3 regions of the Streptomyces sp. NPDC057010 genome follow, and region 1 is predicted to be linked to each of the others. Evidence: riboswitches for the same ligand, from Rfam matches in the RefSeq annotation. Region 1 holds a riboswitch; each other region holds the start of a gene.
What was found. A riboswitch is a leader RNA that binds a small molecule or an ion and turns the genes downstream of it on or off. The one in region 1 is predicted to bind cobalamin.

Region 2: linked by a shared signal. The riboswitch ahead of ACFTXQ_RS31125 (prenyltransferase/squalene oxidase repeat-containing protein) and the one ahead of ACFTXQ_RS14195 (energy-coupling factor ABC transporter permease) in region 1 are both predicted to bind cobalamin.
Region 3: linked by a shared signal. The riboswitch ahead of ACFTXQ_RS33550 (ribonucleoside-diphosphate reductase subunit alpha) and the one ahead of ACFTXQ_RS14195 (energy-coupling factor ABC transporter permease) in region 1 are both predicted to bind cobalamin.

What each region holds. Positions count from the first base shown of each region.
Region 1 is NZ_JBHUSC010000011.1:141,095-145,606, forward strand. It holds gene ACFTXQ_RS14180 (ATP-binding cassette domain-containing protein) at 1-509, opposite strand, end outside; gene cbiQ (cobalt ECF transporter T component CbiQ) at 506-1,255, opposite strand; gene ACFTXQ_RS14190 (energy-coupling factor ABC transporter substrate-binding protein) at 1,258-1,623, opposite strand; gene ACFTXQ_RS14195 (energy-coupling factor ABC transporter permease) at 1,623-2,318, opposite strand; cobalamin riboswitch at 2,347-2,544, opposite strand; gene ACFTXQ_RS14200 (flavodoxin family protein) at 2,659-3,372, shown strand; gene ACFTXQ_RS14205 (hypothetical protein) at 3,378-3,908, opposite strand; gene ACFTXQ_RS14210 (L-serine ammonia-lyase) at 4,015-4,512, opposite strand, start outside.
Region 2 is NZ_JBHUSC010000057.1:1,924-6,435, reverse strand. It holds gene ACFTXQ_RS31135 (aldehyde dehydrogenase) at 1-614, opposite strand, end outside; gene ACFTXQ_RS31130 (MBL fold metallo-hydrolase) at 799-1,896, shown strand; cobalamin riboswitch at 1,977-2,117, shown strand; gene ACFTXQ_RS31125 (prenyltransferase/squalene oxidase repeat-containing protein) at 2,232-3,497, shown strand; gene ACFTXQ_RS31120 (SCO2322 family protein) at 3,497-4,153, shown strand; gene ACFTXQ_RS31115 (energy-coupling factor transporter transmembrane component T) at 4,150-4,512, shown strand, end outside.
Region 3 is NZ_JBHUSC010000071.1:16,045-20,556, forward strand. It holds gene ACFTXQ_RS33550 (ribonucleoside-diphosphate reductase subunit alpha) at 1-2,195, opposite strand, end outside; cobalamin riboswitch at 2,335-2,466, opposite strand; gene ACFTXQ_RS33555 (GNAT family N-acetyltransferase) at 2,511-3,011, opposite strand; gene ACFTXQ_RS33560 (hypothetical protein) at 3,073-3,258, shown strand; gene ACFTXQ_RS33565 (Uma2 family endonuclease) at 3,204-3,629, shown strand; gene ACFTXQ_RS33570 (CstA-like transporter-associated (seleno)protein) at 3,681-3,878, opposite strand; gene ACFTXQ_RS33575 (carbon starvation CstA family protein) at 3,878-4,512, opposite strand, start outside.

The DNA.
Region 1 (4,512 bases):
CCCGCCGTCGGCTCGTCCAGGATCAGCACCCGCGGGGCCATCGCCACCGCCCCCGCGATCGCCGCCCGCTTGCGCTGCCCGTAGGAGAGCAGGTGCGTCGGCCGGTCCCGCAGCCCCGCGATGTCCAGCGCGGCCAGCGCGGAATCGACCCGCTCGCGGACCTCCGCCACCGGCAGCCCCAGGTTCATCGGCCCGAAGGACACGTCCTGCTCCACCGAGGCCGCGAACAGCTGGTCGTCCGGGTCCTGGACCACCAGCTGCACCGCCGTCCGCAGCCGGGTCAGGCCGGCCCGGTCGTGGGTCACCGCCTCGCCGTCCAGCCGCAGCGCGCCCGAGCCCGGCCGCAGGCCCCCGCTCAGCAGCCGCATCAGCGTGGTCTTGCCGCTGCCGTTGCGGCCCAGCAGGACCAGCGCCCGGCCCTCGGCGATCCCGAAGTCCACCCCGGACAGCACGGCGGGCCCGTCCTCGTACGCGTAGCCCGCGCCCACCAGTTCCACCAACGGCCTCACAGGTACAGCTCCTTCAGTACGAGGGTCATGGCCACCAGGGCCGCCAGCAGCGCGCCGGACGCCGCGAGGAACCGCCAGGACAGCGCCGCCTCCGGTACGAGCACCCGCAGCGTGCCGTCGTAGCCGCGCCCGGCCAGGCCCGACTGGAGCCGCGCCGCGCGGTCGAAGGCCCGTACGAACGAGGTCGCGGCGAGCCCTGCCAGCGAACGCCACGCCGCGGCCCGGCCGGTGGTGCCCAGGCGGGCCGCCTGTGCCTGGCGGACGCGGGCGATCGAGTCGAGCAGCAGGAACCCGATCCGGTACATCACCAGGGCCACGTCCACCACCGGGGCCGGCACCCCAGCCCGCACCAGCCGCGGCAGCACGTCCGAGACCGGGGTGGTGAACGCGAACAGCAGCACGCCGAGGGAGGCCGCCGAGGTGCGCAGCAGCAGCTCCACAGCCTGCCGGGGCCCGTCGGGGGCCAGGGCGACGAACCCGTCGGGCCCGCCGACGGCGAACAGCAGCGGCAGCGCCCCGGTGAAGCAGAACCCGAGCGGGATCCGGAAGGCCCGCCACAGCTGCCGCCCGGCCACCCCGGCGGGCCCGAGGAGCACGGCGAGGGTGGCGGCGGCGACCAGCGGCCCGCCGGGCCACGGCGGCAGGCACACCGCGGTGACGGTCAGCCCGATGCCCAGCAGGGCCTTCTCCAGCGGGTGCCGGCGCCGCCAGCGGCCGGCGTGCGCCGCCGCGTCGATCGGCAGCACCCCTACGCCTCCGGCGCGGGGACGGCGGCCGACGCCGAACCCTCGGCCGCACCCGCGGCGGCAGCGGCAGCGGCGGCACCCTGACGGCGGCCCTTGCGGACGCCGAAGTAGTAGGCGAGCACGCCCGCGCCCAGGGCCGCCTGGAGGGCGAACAGCGCCGACTCCACCTCCCCGGACGGGGGCTCGTACAGCGGCGAGAACCACGGCTCGTAGTCGGGCTCCAGCTCGGTGATGGCCGACTCGGCCTGCGCGTCGGAGCCCGTGAACGGCTCCTCCTTGTCGTCACCCAGCCCCAGCGCGAGCGGGAGCACGGCCAGCGCCGCGACGAGGAGCAGCAGCAGCGTGTTGATCTTCGCGTTCCTGGACATCAGGCCGCCGCCTCCTGCTTCGACCCGGCCGGGGTGAGCTTCGCGACGCCGAGCCGGACCAGGTCCGACTTGCTGGACTGCATCAGCAGCCGCATCACGAGCACGGTCAGCAGGCCCTCGCTCACCGCGAGCGGGATCTGGGTCAGCGCGAAGATCTCGGCGAACTTCACGAGCGAGCCGGTGAACCCGGTGGCCGCGTCGGGGAAGGCCAGCGCCAGCTGGACGGAGGTGACGCAGTAGGTGACCAGGTCGGCGAAGAAGGCGCCGAAGAACACGGTCACGAGCAGCGGCACGCCGGTCTTGCGCAGCAGGCGGTAGACCCCGTAGCCCGCCCAGGGGCCGGCGATCGCCATGGAGAAGACGTTGGCGCCGAGGGTGGTGAGCCCGCCGTGGGCCAGCAGCAGTGCCTGGAAGAGCAGGGTGATCGTGCCGAGGACCGCCATGATCGGCGGCCGGAAGAGGATGGCCCCCAGTCCCGTCCCGGTGGGGTGGGAGCAGCTGCCCGTCACGGAGGGGATCTTCAGCGCGGACAGGACGAAGGTGAACGCGCCGGACGCTCCGAGCAGCAGCGTGCTCTCCGGGTTGGCCTTCACCTCACGGGTGAGGGCGCGCACGCCGTGTACGACGAAGGGAGCGGACGCGGCGCCCCAGGCGACCGCGTGCAAAGGGGGCAGAAACCCCTCGGCTATATGCATGAGTGGGGAGACCTCTCCAGCACCTCGTGGATGGACAACGCGCCCCGGCCGGTCTCCTGGCTCACGGGTGCTCATGCCCGGTCCCCGCCTTCCCGGGGCCGTGCGGTCTCCCGCGCGGGCCCAGTGGCTTCCCGCTGGGGAGTGGAGCCGGACTTCCCGATCACAGTGGCGAGGGCCGCACCGGTTTCCCACCGGTTTCCCGAACACCAAGGCCCGTTGACCCTAGTCGGCCGCGCGGACCGGTCACAACTCGGGCACGCGGCGCGGCCGGCCGGGCGGGCGTTCCCCGGACGGGCGCGGCCGGGTGGCGGCGCGGTCCCCACCCGCGGAGGCTGGGGGTGTGGCTGCCGACTACTCGTACCCGGACCTCACCGCCGTCTACGTGAACTGCACGCTCAAGCGCTCGCCGGAGACCAGCAACACCGAAGGCCTGATCGACAAGAGCCGCGCCGTCATGGAGTCGGCCGGCGTCCGGACCTCGCTCATCCGGGCCGTCGACCACGACATCGCCACGGGCGTCTGGCCGGACATGACCGACCACGGCTGGGAGAGCGACCAGTGGCCGGTCCTCTACAGCCGGATCATGGACGCCGACATCCTCGTGCTCTGCGGGCCGATCTGGCTCGGCGACAACAGCTCGGTGATGAAGCAGGTCATCGAGCGGCTCTACGCCTGCTCCTCGATCCTGAACGAGCAGGGTCAGTACGCCTATTACGGGCGCGTCGGCGGCGCGCTGATCACCGGCAACGAGGACGGCGTCAAACACTGCGCCATGAACATCCTCTACAGCCTCCAGCACCTCGGCTACGCGATCCCACCGCAGGCCGACGCGGGCTGGATCGGCGAGGCCGGACCCGGGCCCTCCTACCTCGACCCGGGCTCGGGCGGCCCCGAGAACGACTTCACCAACCGCAACACCACCTTCATGTCGTGGAACCTCATGCACCTGGCCGCCCTCCTCAAGCGGGCGGGCGGGATCCCGGCGCACGGCAACCAGCGTTCGCTGTGGGACGCCGGCTGCCGTTTCGACTTCCCCAACCCCGAGCACCGCTGACGGTGCTAGCAGCGGTTCAGGCGCGCGATGTCGATGACGAACCGCTCGGGGGAGTGCAGGACGAAGGTGCGGTAGTACGGAGTGGTGTCGAAGGCGGCGCCGAAGGTCACGTACCCCTCGAAGTCGCCGGTGAGGGCGAGGCCCTTGAGGACCGGCAGATGGATCCTGGCCAGCTTGGGGCCCTTGTAGACGGACCGGCCGGCGTCGTCGTGCGCGGCGGCCGGGTGGAAGCGGATCTGCAGGAAGGACTTCCCGGGCAGCGGTACGGGCTTGCCGGACCCGTCGTAGACCAGCCGGGGGACGGAGGTGACGGTGACCGGGGGCACGTGGCCCCGGAGGTCGATGACGATCCGGTCGAAGGCGGGGTGCCCGCCCCAGCGGGCGTTGACCACCAGTGCGGTCCGGGTCTGTGCCGGGGTGGTGGTGCCGGTGGTGGTCGTGGTGGCGGTGGCGGCCGGAGCGGCGAGCGCGAGTCCGGCGGTGAGCAGGACACCGGAGGCCAGGGCCACGATCCGGCGGAGATGCGTGTGGATCATGACGTCCCCTCGATTCACGAGAGACGGGGACTGGTACACAACAGGGGACGCCAGGACCGGAACCTTTGGTTCCGCCCCCTGCGTCCCCTGTCGCGGAGCTACCGGATCAGCACTCGATGACGTTGACCGCGAGGCCGCCGCGGGCCGTCTCCTTGTACTTGACCTTCATGTCGGCGCCGGTCTCCTTCATGGTCTTGATGACCTTGTCCAGGGAGACCTTGTGGCTGCCGTCGCCGCGCATCGCCATCTTCGCGGCGGTGACCGCCTTGACGGCCGCCATGCCGTTGCGCTCGATGCACGGGATCTGGACCAGGCCGCCGACCGGGTCGCAGGTCAGGCCCAGGTTGTGCTCCATGCCGATCTCGGCGGCGTTCTCGACCTGCTCCGGGGTGCCGCCCAGCACCTCGGCCAGGGCGCCGGCCGCCATCGAGCAGGCCGAGCCGACCTCGCCCTGGCAGCCGACCTCGGCGCCGGAGATCGAGGCGTTCTCCTTGAACAGCATGCCGATCGCGCCCGCGGCGAGGAGGAAGCGGACCACGCCGTCCTCGTCCGCGCCCGGCACGAAGTTCACGTAGTAGTGCAGGACCGCCGGCAGGACGCCCGC
Region 2 (4,512 bases), on a different contig from region 1:
AGCACGCCCTCCGGCACCCCGGCCTCGCGGGCGATGTCGGCGAGGATGAAGGAGTCCAGCGGGGACTCGGGGGACGGCTTGAGGATGACCGCCGAGCCGCTGAGCAGCGCCGGGGCCAGCTTGGCGGCCGCCACGAACTGCGGGACGTTCCACGGGATGACGGCCGCGACGACGCCGACCGGCTCGCGGCGCACCAGGATCGGGCCGAGCACGCCCTGGCGGTACTCCTCGTACGGGTAGGCGCGCGCGACGGTGATCGCGGCGTCGTAGACCATCATCGGGCCGAGCGCCTGGGCGAGGACGCTCCAGGAGTACGGCGATCCGTTCTGGGAGCTGATCGAGCGGGCGATCTCCTCGTGCCGGACGGCTATGGCGTCCTTGATGCGGGTGACGACGGCGATCCGCTCGTCGAGGGACATCCGGGGCCAGGGGCCCTCGTCGAAGGCCTTGCGCGCGGCCTCGACCGCCCGGTCGACGTCCGCCTTGGAGGCGTGCGGCACGGAGCCGATGACCTGCTCGGTGTGGGGGGAGACGACCTGGATCGTGTCGGTGCCCTGCGGATCCGTCCATTCCCCGCCGATGAACAGTTGTCCGTGTTCCACGAGCTCGGTCATGGCTGATGCCTCCTGCGGCTTGGCGTTCCAGAACTGATACCAGTTCTAGTTGGAGGAGTCCACGGCCAGGACGGAACAGCCGGGAAGATCCAACGACTAGTCAGGAGCCCTTGAAGATGGTCGACTTGGGCTACCAGTTCAAGTGGAACAAGTTCTCGTTCCAGGAGCCAGACAGGGGGACCTCATGCCAGAGGACAGGTCACAGGACATCCCGCGAACCACTCCGCAGGACGCCCCGCAGGACGCCCCGCACGTGACCGACCACGGCGGCGGGGTGTGGGCGGTCAAAGTCCCCATCCCCGACAATCCGCTCGGCCACACCCTGGTCCACGTCCTCGACACCGACCGCGGCCCGGTCCTCGTCGACACCGGCTGGGACGACCCCGCCTCGTGGGACACCCTCGTCGCCGGCCTCGCCGCGCTCGGCACCGCCGTCGCCGACGTCCACGGCGTCGTCATCACCCACCACCACCCCGACCACCACGGCCTGTCCGGCAAGGTCCGCGAGGCCTCCGGCGCCTGGATCGCGATGCACGCCGCCGACACGGAGGTCGTCGTACGGACCCGGGGCGCCGAGCCCGGCGTCTGGTTCGACTACATGAGCGAGAAGCTCGCCGCCGCCGGAGCCCCCGAGGAGCACATCGCCCCGCTGCGCGCCGCCCGCGCGAGCGGCCGCATGCGCACCCTGCCCGGGCTGCGGGCCGCCGTGCCCGACCGGGAGATCGTCCCCGCCGAGCTGCTGCCCCTCGCCGGGCGCCGGCTCCGCGCGATCTGGACCCCGGGCCACACCCCCGGCCACGTCTGCCTGCACCTGGAGGAGGAGCACCCGGCGAACCTCCCCGGCAACGGCCGCCTCTTCTCCGGCGACCACCTCCTGCCCGGGATCTCCCCCCACATCGGCCTCTACGAGAACCCGGAGGACACCCGCGTCACCGACCCGCTCGGGGACTACCTCGACTCCCTCGAACGCATCGGCCGCCTCCGCCCCGCCGAGGTGCTCCCCGCCCACCAGCACGCCTTCACCGACGCGCCCGCCCGCGTACGGGAGCTGCTGGACCACCACGAGGAGCGGCTCACCGGCCTGTGGGCGCTGCTGGCCGAGCCGCTCACCCCGTGGGGGCTGGCGGAGCGGATGGAATGGAACCGGCCCTGGGAGCAGATCCCGTACGGCTCCCGCAACATCGCCGTCTCGGAGGCCGAGGCCCACCTGCGGCGGCTGGTGAAGCAGGGCCGCGCGGAGGCCGTCCCGGGCAGCGACCCGGTGACGTACCGGGCCCTGTGAGCCGCGCCGCCGGGCCCCGCCGGGCCCGCCGGTAAGGGGCGCTGCCGCCCGGCGCCACCGGGCACGCGGGCTACGGGCCGGTAGAGTGAGGCCGTCGTCCACACTTTCGTACGGGGGGAAGCCGGTGCAATTCCGGCGCTGACCCGCAACCGTGACCCACCCCCGGCGCCACACCGGCGCCGCCCGGGCGGGGAGCCGGAATGCCCCGTACCGTCAGTGCGCGGCTCGCGTCGCCGGGGCCCCCGGCGGCCGGCACCGTCGAGGTAAACGGAGCCGGAGCCCGGTGCCTGTGCGTGCCTGCCTCCCGCTCCCCAGCAGGAGAGGCACCCGCCCCCATGATCGTCCGCCGCAGCGCCGCCGCGCTCGCCGCCTCCGCCGTGCTGTGCGTGGGCGCGGCCCCCGCAGCCCTCGCCGACACCGCGCCGCCCGCCTCCCCCTCCGCGCCGCCCGTGATCCCCTCCGGGCTCTACGGCAAGAACGACCCGACGTACGACGGCGTGTGGCGGCAGTCCTTCGCGCTGCTCGCCCAGGACACCGTCGGCATCAAGCCCGCCGCGCAGGCCGTGGACTGGCTGACCGGCCAGCAGTGCGCGAACGGCGCCTTCCCCTCCTTCCGCGCCGACACCGCCAAGGCCTGCGACGCCTCGACGTTCATCGACTCCAACGCCACCGCGGCCGCCGTACAGGCGCTGGCCGCGGTCGGCGGCCACGACGAGACGGTGAAGAAGGCCGTCGGCTGGCTGAAGTCCGTACAGAACGCGGACGGCGGCTGGAGCAACAGCCCCGGCGGCGCCATGGACACCGGTACGGACGCCATCTCGACCGGCATCGTGATCAGCGCCCTGGTGGCGGCCGGCGAGAAGCCGGCCGAGGTCAAGTCGAAGACCGGCAAGTCGGCGTACGAGGGCCTGCTCCCCTTCCAGCTCGGCTGCACCGCCGAGCCGGCCGCCGACCGGGGCGCCTTCGCGTACCAGCCGGCCGACGGCAAGCTGCCCGCCAACGCCCACGCGACGGCCGCGGCGGTGCTGGCCGGCCTCGGCAAGGGCGCGGCCGTCGTCCCGACCGGTACGGACACCCCCGCCGCGGCGCTGACCTGCCCGGCGGCGGACCCCGCCGACCCTGCGGCCGCCGCCCAGGGCGGGGCCGGCTACCTGGCCGAGGCCCTGAAGAAGGACGGCCACCTCACGGCCGTCACCCCGGGCGCAGACCAGCCGACCCCGGACACCGGCAACACCGCCGAGGCGGTGATCGCCCTGGCCGCGGCCGGACACAAGCAGTCGGCGGCGGGCGCGCTGGAGTGGCTCAAGGGCAACTCGGCGCCGTGGGCGAAGGGCAGCCCGGCGGCCCTCGGCACGCTGATCCTGGCCGCGCACGCGACGGGCACCGACCCGAAGTCCTTCGGCGGCGCCGACCTGGTCTCGGAGCTGAACGCGACCGGCCCCGCCCCGCAGGGCGCGGACACGAGCGCGACCGAGGTGAAGAGCGAGAAGGGCGAGGGCTCCGGCAACCAGAACGTGTGGTGGATGATCGGCGCGGGCGCCGCGGCCGGTGTCGGCATCGGCATCCTGCTGAGCGGCCGCCGGAAGAAGAACCGGCTCTGATGCGCCGCGTTCCCGTACCGGCCCTCGCCCTGGCCCTCGGCCTCGTGCTGACCCTGCTGGCCGCCGCGCCGGCGCTGGCGTCGAGCTACCGCTACTGGTCGTTCTGGGACGGCGCCGGCGGAACGTGGGCGTACGCCACCGCGGGGCCGTCGACGGCCCGCCCGGCGGACGGCTCCGTGCAGGGGTTCCGCTTCGCCGTGAGCAAGGACGCCGGGGACCAGGCGGCGCAGCCGCGGGCCGCGGCCGACTTCGGAGCCGTGTGCGGGGCCACCGCGCCGGTGGAGGGCCGCAAGCGGGTGGCGGTCGTCGTCGACTTCGGCGTCCCGGCGGACGCCCCGGCGGGCGACGCCCCGCCGCAGGCGGAGCCGCGCACGGCCTGTGCGCAGGTGGCCCCGGAGGCCACGGCGGCCGAGGCCCTGGCGTCGGTCGCGAAGCCGCTGCGCTACAACGGCGCGGCCCTGCTGTGCGCGATCTCGGGCTACCCGGAGCAGGGCTGCGGCGAGCCGATGGCCGACGCCCCGGCCCCGTCCGCCGTCCCCTCGGCGGACGGCGACACCGGCGGCGGCCCGTCCGCCGGGCTGCTCGCGGGCCTCGCGGCGGTGGCCGCCCTCGCCGCGGCCGCCGTCTGGCAGTCCCGCCGCCGCCGCTCCCGATGACGCAGCCACCAGGCGGCACCCGGCCGGGGCCGGCCACCCGCGGTCGACCCACGACCCGCACGGGTGGTGCGGGTGGGTATGCCGGCCGGCCGCAGGCCGGCCGTACCCCCACCGGAGCCGCACCCGGCGACGGGACCCCGCCCCGGCGGAGCCGCCCCGCGGCGCACGACCCCTCGCAGGGGCCTACGTACAAAAAATGGAAGGCTCCCGAGGCCCGCCGCGCGACGTCCCTGCACGCGGGAGCCTGGTGGCTGTGGGCCCTCGGTCTCGCCACCGCCGCCTCCCGGACCACCAACCCGCTGCTCCTCGGCCTGATCGTCGGCGTCGCCGGCTACGTGGTCGCGGCCCGCCGCAGCTCC
Region 3 (4,512 bases), on a different contig from region 1:
GAGCTGAGCTTGCCGATGGTCGGCGTCTCCATGAACAGGTTCAGGGACTGGCTCTGGTCCAGGAACGGGGTACGGGCCGCGGCCATGTCGATCAGGCCGCGCTGCGGGATCTCCCACGCCGTGCGGTACAGCTCGCGCACCTCGGCCGGGATCCAGCCGAAGCCCTGCACCGAGCCGGAGGAGTCGCGCAGCGCCTCGCGGGTCTGCGCGTCCCACACGCCGAGCTGCTTCAGCTCCTCCACCAGGTAGGCGTTGACCTGGAGGAACTCACCGCTGAGGGTCTCGCGCTTGAAGAGGTTGGAGACCTGCGGCTCGATGCACTCGTACACGCCCGCGATCGAGGCGATCGTCGCCGTCGGGGCGATCGCGAGGAGCAGGGAGTTGCGCATGCCGGTCTTCGCGACCCGGGCGCGCAGCGCGTCCCAGCGCTCCGGCCAGTTCAGCGCCACGTCGTAGTGGTCCGGGTGCAGGACGCCCTGGGCGGTGCGGGTCTCGGCCCACGCCGGGAGCGGGCCGCTGCGCTCGGCGAGGTCGCAGGACGCCTCGTACGCGGCCAGCATGATCCGCTCGGAGATCTTCGTCGACAGGGCCTTCGCCTCGGGGGAGTCGAAGGGGAGCCGCAGCTTGAAGAAGACGTCCTGGAGGCCCATCGCGCCCAGGCCCACCGGACGCCACTTGGCGTTGGAGCGGCCGGCCTGCTCGGTCGGGTAGAAGTTGATGTCGACCACGCGGTCGAGGAAGGTCACGGCCGTCCGGACGGTCTCGTCCAGGCGCTCCCAGTCCAGCTCCCCGCCGGCCACGAAGGCGCCCAGGTTGACCGAGCCGAGGTTGCAGACGGCGGTCTCGCCGTCGTTGGTGACCTCGATGATCTCGGTGCAGAGGTTGGAGGAGTGGACGACCGTGCCGGGCAGCGCGGTCTGGTTCGCGGTCCGGTTGGAGGCGTCCTTGAAGGTCATCCAGCCCTGGCCGGTCTGCGCGAGCGTGCGCATCATGCGGCCGTACAGGTCGCGGGCCGGCATGGTCTTCTTGGCGAGCCCGGCCGCCTCGGCCTTGACGTACGCGGCGTCGAAGTCGGCGCCGTACAGGTCCACCAGCTCGGGGACGTCGGCCGGGGAGAACAGCGACCACTGGCCGTCCGCGTTCACGCGGCGCATGAACTCGTCCGGGATCCAGTGGGCGAGGTTGAGGTTGTGCGTACGGCGCTGGTCCTCGCCGGTGTTGTCGCGCAGCTCCAGGAACTCCTCGATGTCCGCGTGCCAGGTCTCCAGGTAGACGGCGGCGGCGCCCTTGCGGCGGCCGCCCTGGTTCACGGCGGCGACGGAGGCGTCCAGGGTCTTCAGGAACGGCACGATGCCGTTGGAGTGGCCGTTGGTGCCGCGGATCAGCGAACCGCGGGCGCGGATGCGGGAGTACGACAGGCCGATGCCGCCGGCGTGCTTCGAGAGGCGGGCGACCTGGTGGTAGCGGTCGTAGATCGAGTCGAGCTCGTCCAGCGGGGAGTCCAGCAGGTAGCAGGAGGACATCTGCGGGTGCCGGGTGCCGGAGTTGAAGAGCGTGGGGGAGGACGGCAGGTAGTCGAGGCGGCTCATCAGCCGGTAGAGCGAAGCCACTTCCTCGACGGCGCGCACGCTCTCGTCCTCGGCGAGGCCGCAGGCCACGCGCAGCATGAAGTACTGCGGGGTCTCGATGACCTGGCGGGTGATGGGGTGGCGCAGCAGGTAGCGGCTGTGCAGGGTGCGCAGGCCGAAGAAGCCGAACCGGTCGTCCGCGCCCTCGGCGAGAGTGTGTTCCACCAGCGCGTCCAGGCGGGCCGCGTGGGTGCGGACGAACTCGGCCGTGCGGTCGGCGATGAGCCCCTCGCGGTGGCCGACCTCGACGGAGGCGGAGAAGGAGGTGGCGCCCTGGCCGGCGGCCTCGTCGGCGACGGCCAGCGTCAGCAGCCGGGCGGCGAGCCTGGAGTACGCCGGGTCCTCGGAGATCAGCCCGGCGGCGGCCTCGGTGGCCAGCCCCCGCAGCTCGGCCTCGTCGGCGGCGGCGCTGCGGCCGCGCAGCGCGGCGGCGGCGACCCGGCCGGGGTCGGCGTCGGGGAGGTCGGCCGTCAGCTCGGTGAGGGTACGCAGCAGCGTGGCCCCCGGGCCCTCGGTGTTGTCGCCTGAAACGGACTCGGCGCGCGGTGCGGAAGGCGCGATGGTCACGGCGGGAGCTCTCCCTCGCTCGGCCCGGCGTCGGCGGGCAGGGCACGGGGAGGCGCATGCGGGCGCGACAGGTCGCGCACACCGCACGGCGTCCACCGGCCCAACCGCGAGGCCCGGACGTATCGGCACCCGGTTCGGTCGAGCCGGGCGCACTGTCGGCAGGTCTTCGGACTTGCGGGTGCACCGATGGGTGCACTTCATACCGTTGCGGGACAGTTCCGGATTCACACCGGATTCCCCTGCGGCGACAGCAGGCATGAGCATACATGTGGGGGCCGTGTCCTGTGCGACCCCCTAGATGTTGTGTCGCCGTGGCTACAGTTCGAGACCGTACGTAAGCAGAGTGAGGGCGGGGAACGGCGCCCAGTCCCGCGCGGGGGTCCGTACGAAGCCGAGGCGTTCATAGATCCGGTGGGCGGCCGGCATGTCATCCGACGTGGACAGCACGAGGCGCCGTACGCCGTCGAGGGCCCGGGCGCGGTCGATGCAGGCTCGTACCAGTGCCTCGCCGGCCCCCTGTCCGCGGCCCTCCCGGGCGACGGCCAGCATCCGGAACTCGGCTTCGTCGGACTGCGCGATGTCGCGGAAGGAACTCCCGGGCGGGGCGAAGGCCACACCGCCGAGCAGCCGGCCGTCGCTCCGCACGGCGACCAGTATCTCGCTGTCGGCGGCCCGCCCGGCCACGTCCCGCAGCCGCGCGAGGTACGGGTCCTCCTCGCCGTAGGTGAGCAGCCCGTCCCCGAGGTAGGCCCGCGCGGTGATCTCCCCGAGCTCCTCGTACTCCGCCGGCAGCGCCTGCCTGATCACGATGTCCATGCGGTCGAGTGTGCCGGACACTACCCTGACGGGCATGGGCACCCGAGGGGATCGACCCCACATGCTTCCCGAAGAGTTCGAGGCGGTGGCGCGGATCGCCGCCCGCGTGGCGCAAGGGCTGCGGCTCGAGTTCATCGACGGGCGACTGAGCGTCAAGGCCCGGCATGACGGGAATCGGGGGAGGGTGGCCCAGTGGCTGACGCGCGGCTTGCTCGAGGCGAGGCCGGAGCTCTTCCTGCATGCCTGAAGGGACTGCGGGTACAGACGGATCTCGCGTGCCGTGCCACGGCCGACGGCGCGTTGGCGCCGAGCGAGGCGTTCGCAGGACAGGGTGAATGGGGCGACCCGAAGCCGGTGCTCATGGTTGCCGAGGTCACCTCGTACGACCGTGAAACCGACCGGCGCAGCCGGGTCGACAAGCCCCGGGCCTATGCGGAGACCGGTATCCCTGTCTATCTGCTGGTCGACCGGGACAACGGCCTGGTTGCCGTCCACAGCGAGCCCGACGGGCCGCGGTACGAGCTGGTGCGCAGCATTCCGTTCGGCAAGGACGTCGAGCTCCCCGACCCCGTCGGCGTCACCCTCCGGACCGAGCCCCTCAAGGACTGGGTGCGTTGAGCCCACACGCGCCGAAGGGCCCCGCCGGGGGGCGGGGCCCTTCGTGTGTGTTCAGCAGCAGCGGAAGCCCTCGCGGGGGTCCGCCTCGCGGGCGTCCGTGCGAGCCCGCTCGAACTCGCGGCGGGTCGGGACCGCGGCGTGCGGGTCGTGGGAGCGGGCGTGGGCGACGTGGCGGTCGTACGCCGCCTCGCCCGAGAACTCCCGTACGTAGTACCGGGCCCGCTCCAGCGCGCTGCGCAGGCGGCTCATCAGGCCACCGGCTCCTTCGGGCGTCCGCCGCCCGAGTCGAGGCCCGCCGCGGCGAGCTCCGCCCGCTCCTCGGCGGTCGGGACGAGCCCGGCCGGGGCGATGATCTTCGACTCGGTCCACGGGACCTCGGAGAGCCTCACGGACTCGGGGCTGCTGATGGCCTTGAAGCACGTCCGGGCCGCGTCCGCCAGCACGATGATGATCAGGATCGCGAACAGCGCCGACAGCGCGCCGTCCACCGTGGCGTTGGTGACCACGGTGTGCATGTCGTCCATGTTCTTCGCGGGCGGCAGCACCTTCCCCGCGTCGATCCCGGTCTGGTACTTGTCGCGCTGCGCGAAGAAGCCGACCTTCACGTCCTCCGAGAAGATCTTCTGGTAGCTGGCGGTGAGCGTGACGGCCACGTCCCAGGCCAGCGGAACGCCCGTCACCCAGGCCCACTTCAGCCGGCCGGACTTGACCAGCAGCGTGGTGCAGACGGCCAGGGCCACCGCGGCCAGCAGCTGGTTCGCGATGCCGAACAGCGGGAAGAGCTGGTTGATGCCGCCGAGCGGGTCCTTGATGCCGACCCACAGGAAGTAGCCCCAGCCGCCGACGACGATCGCGCTCGCCAGCCAGACGCCCGGCTTCCAGC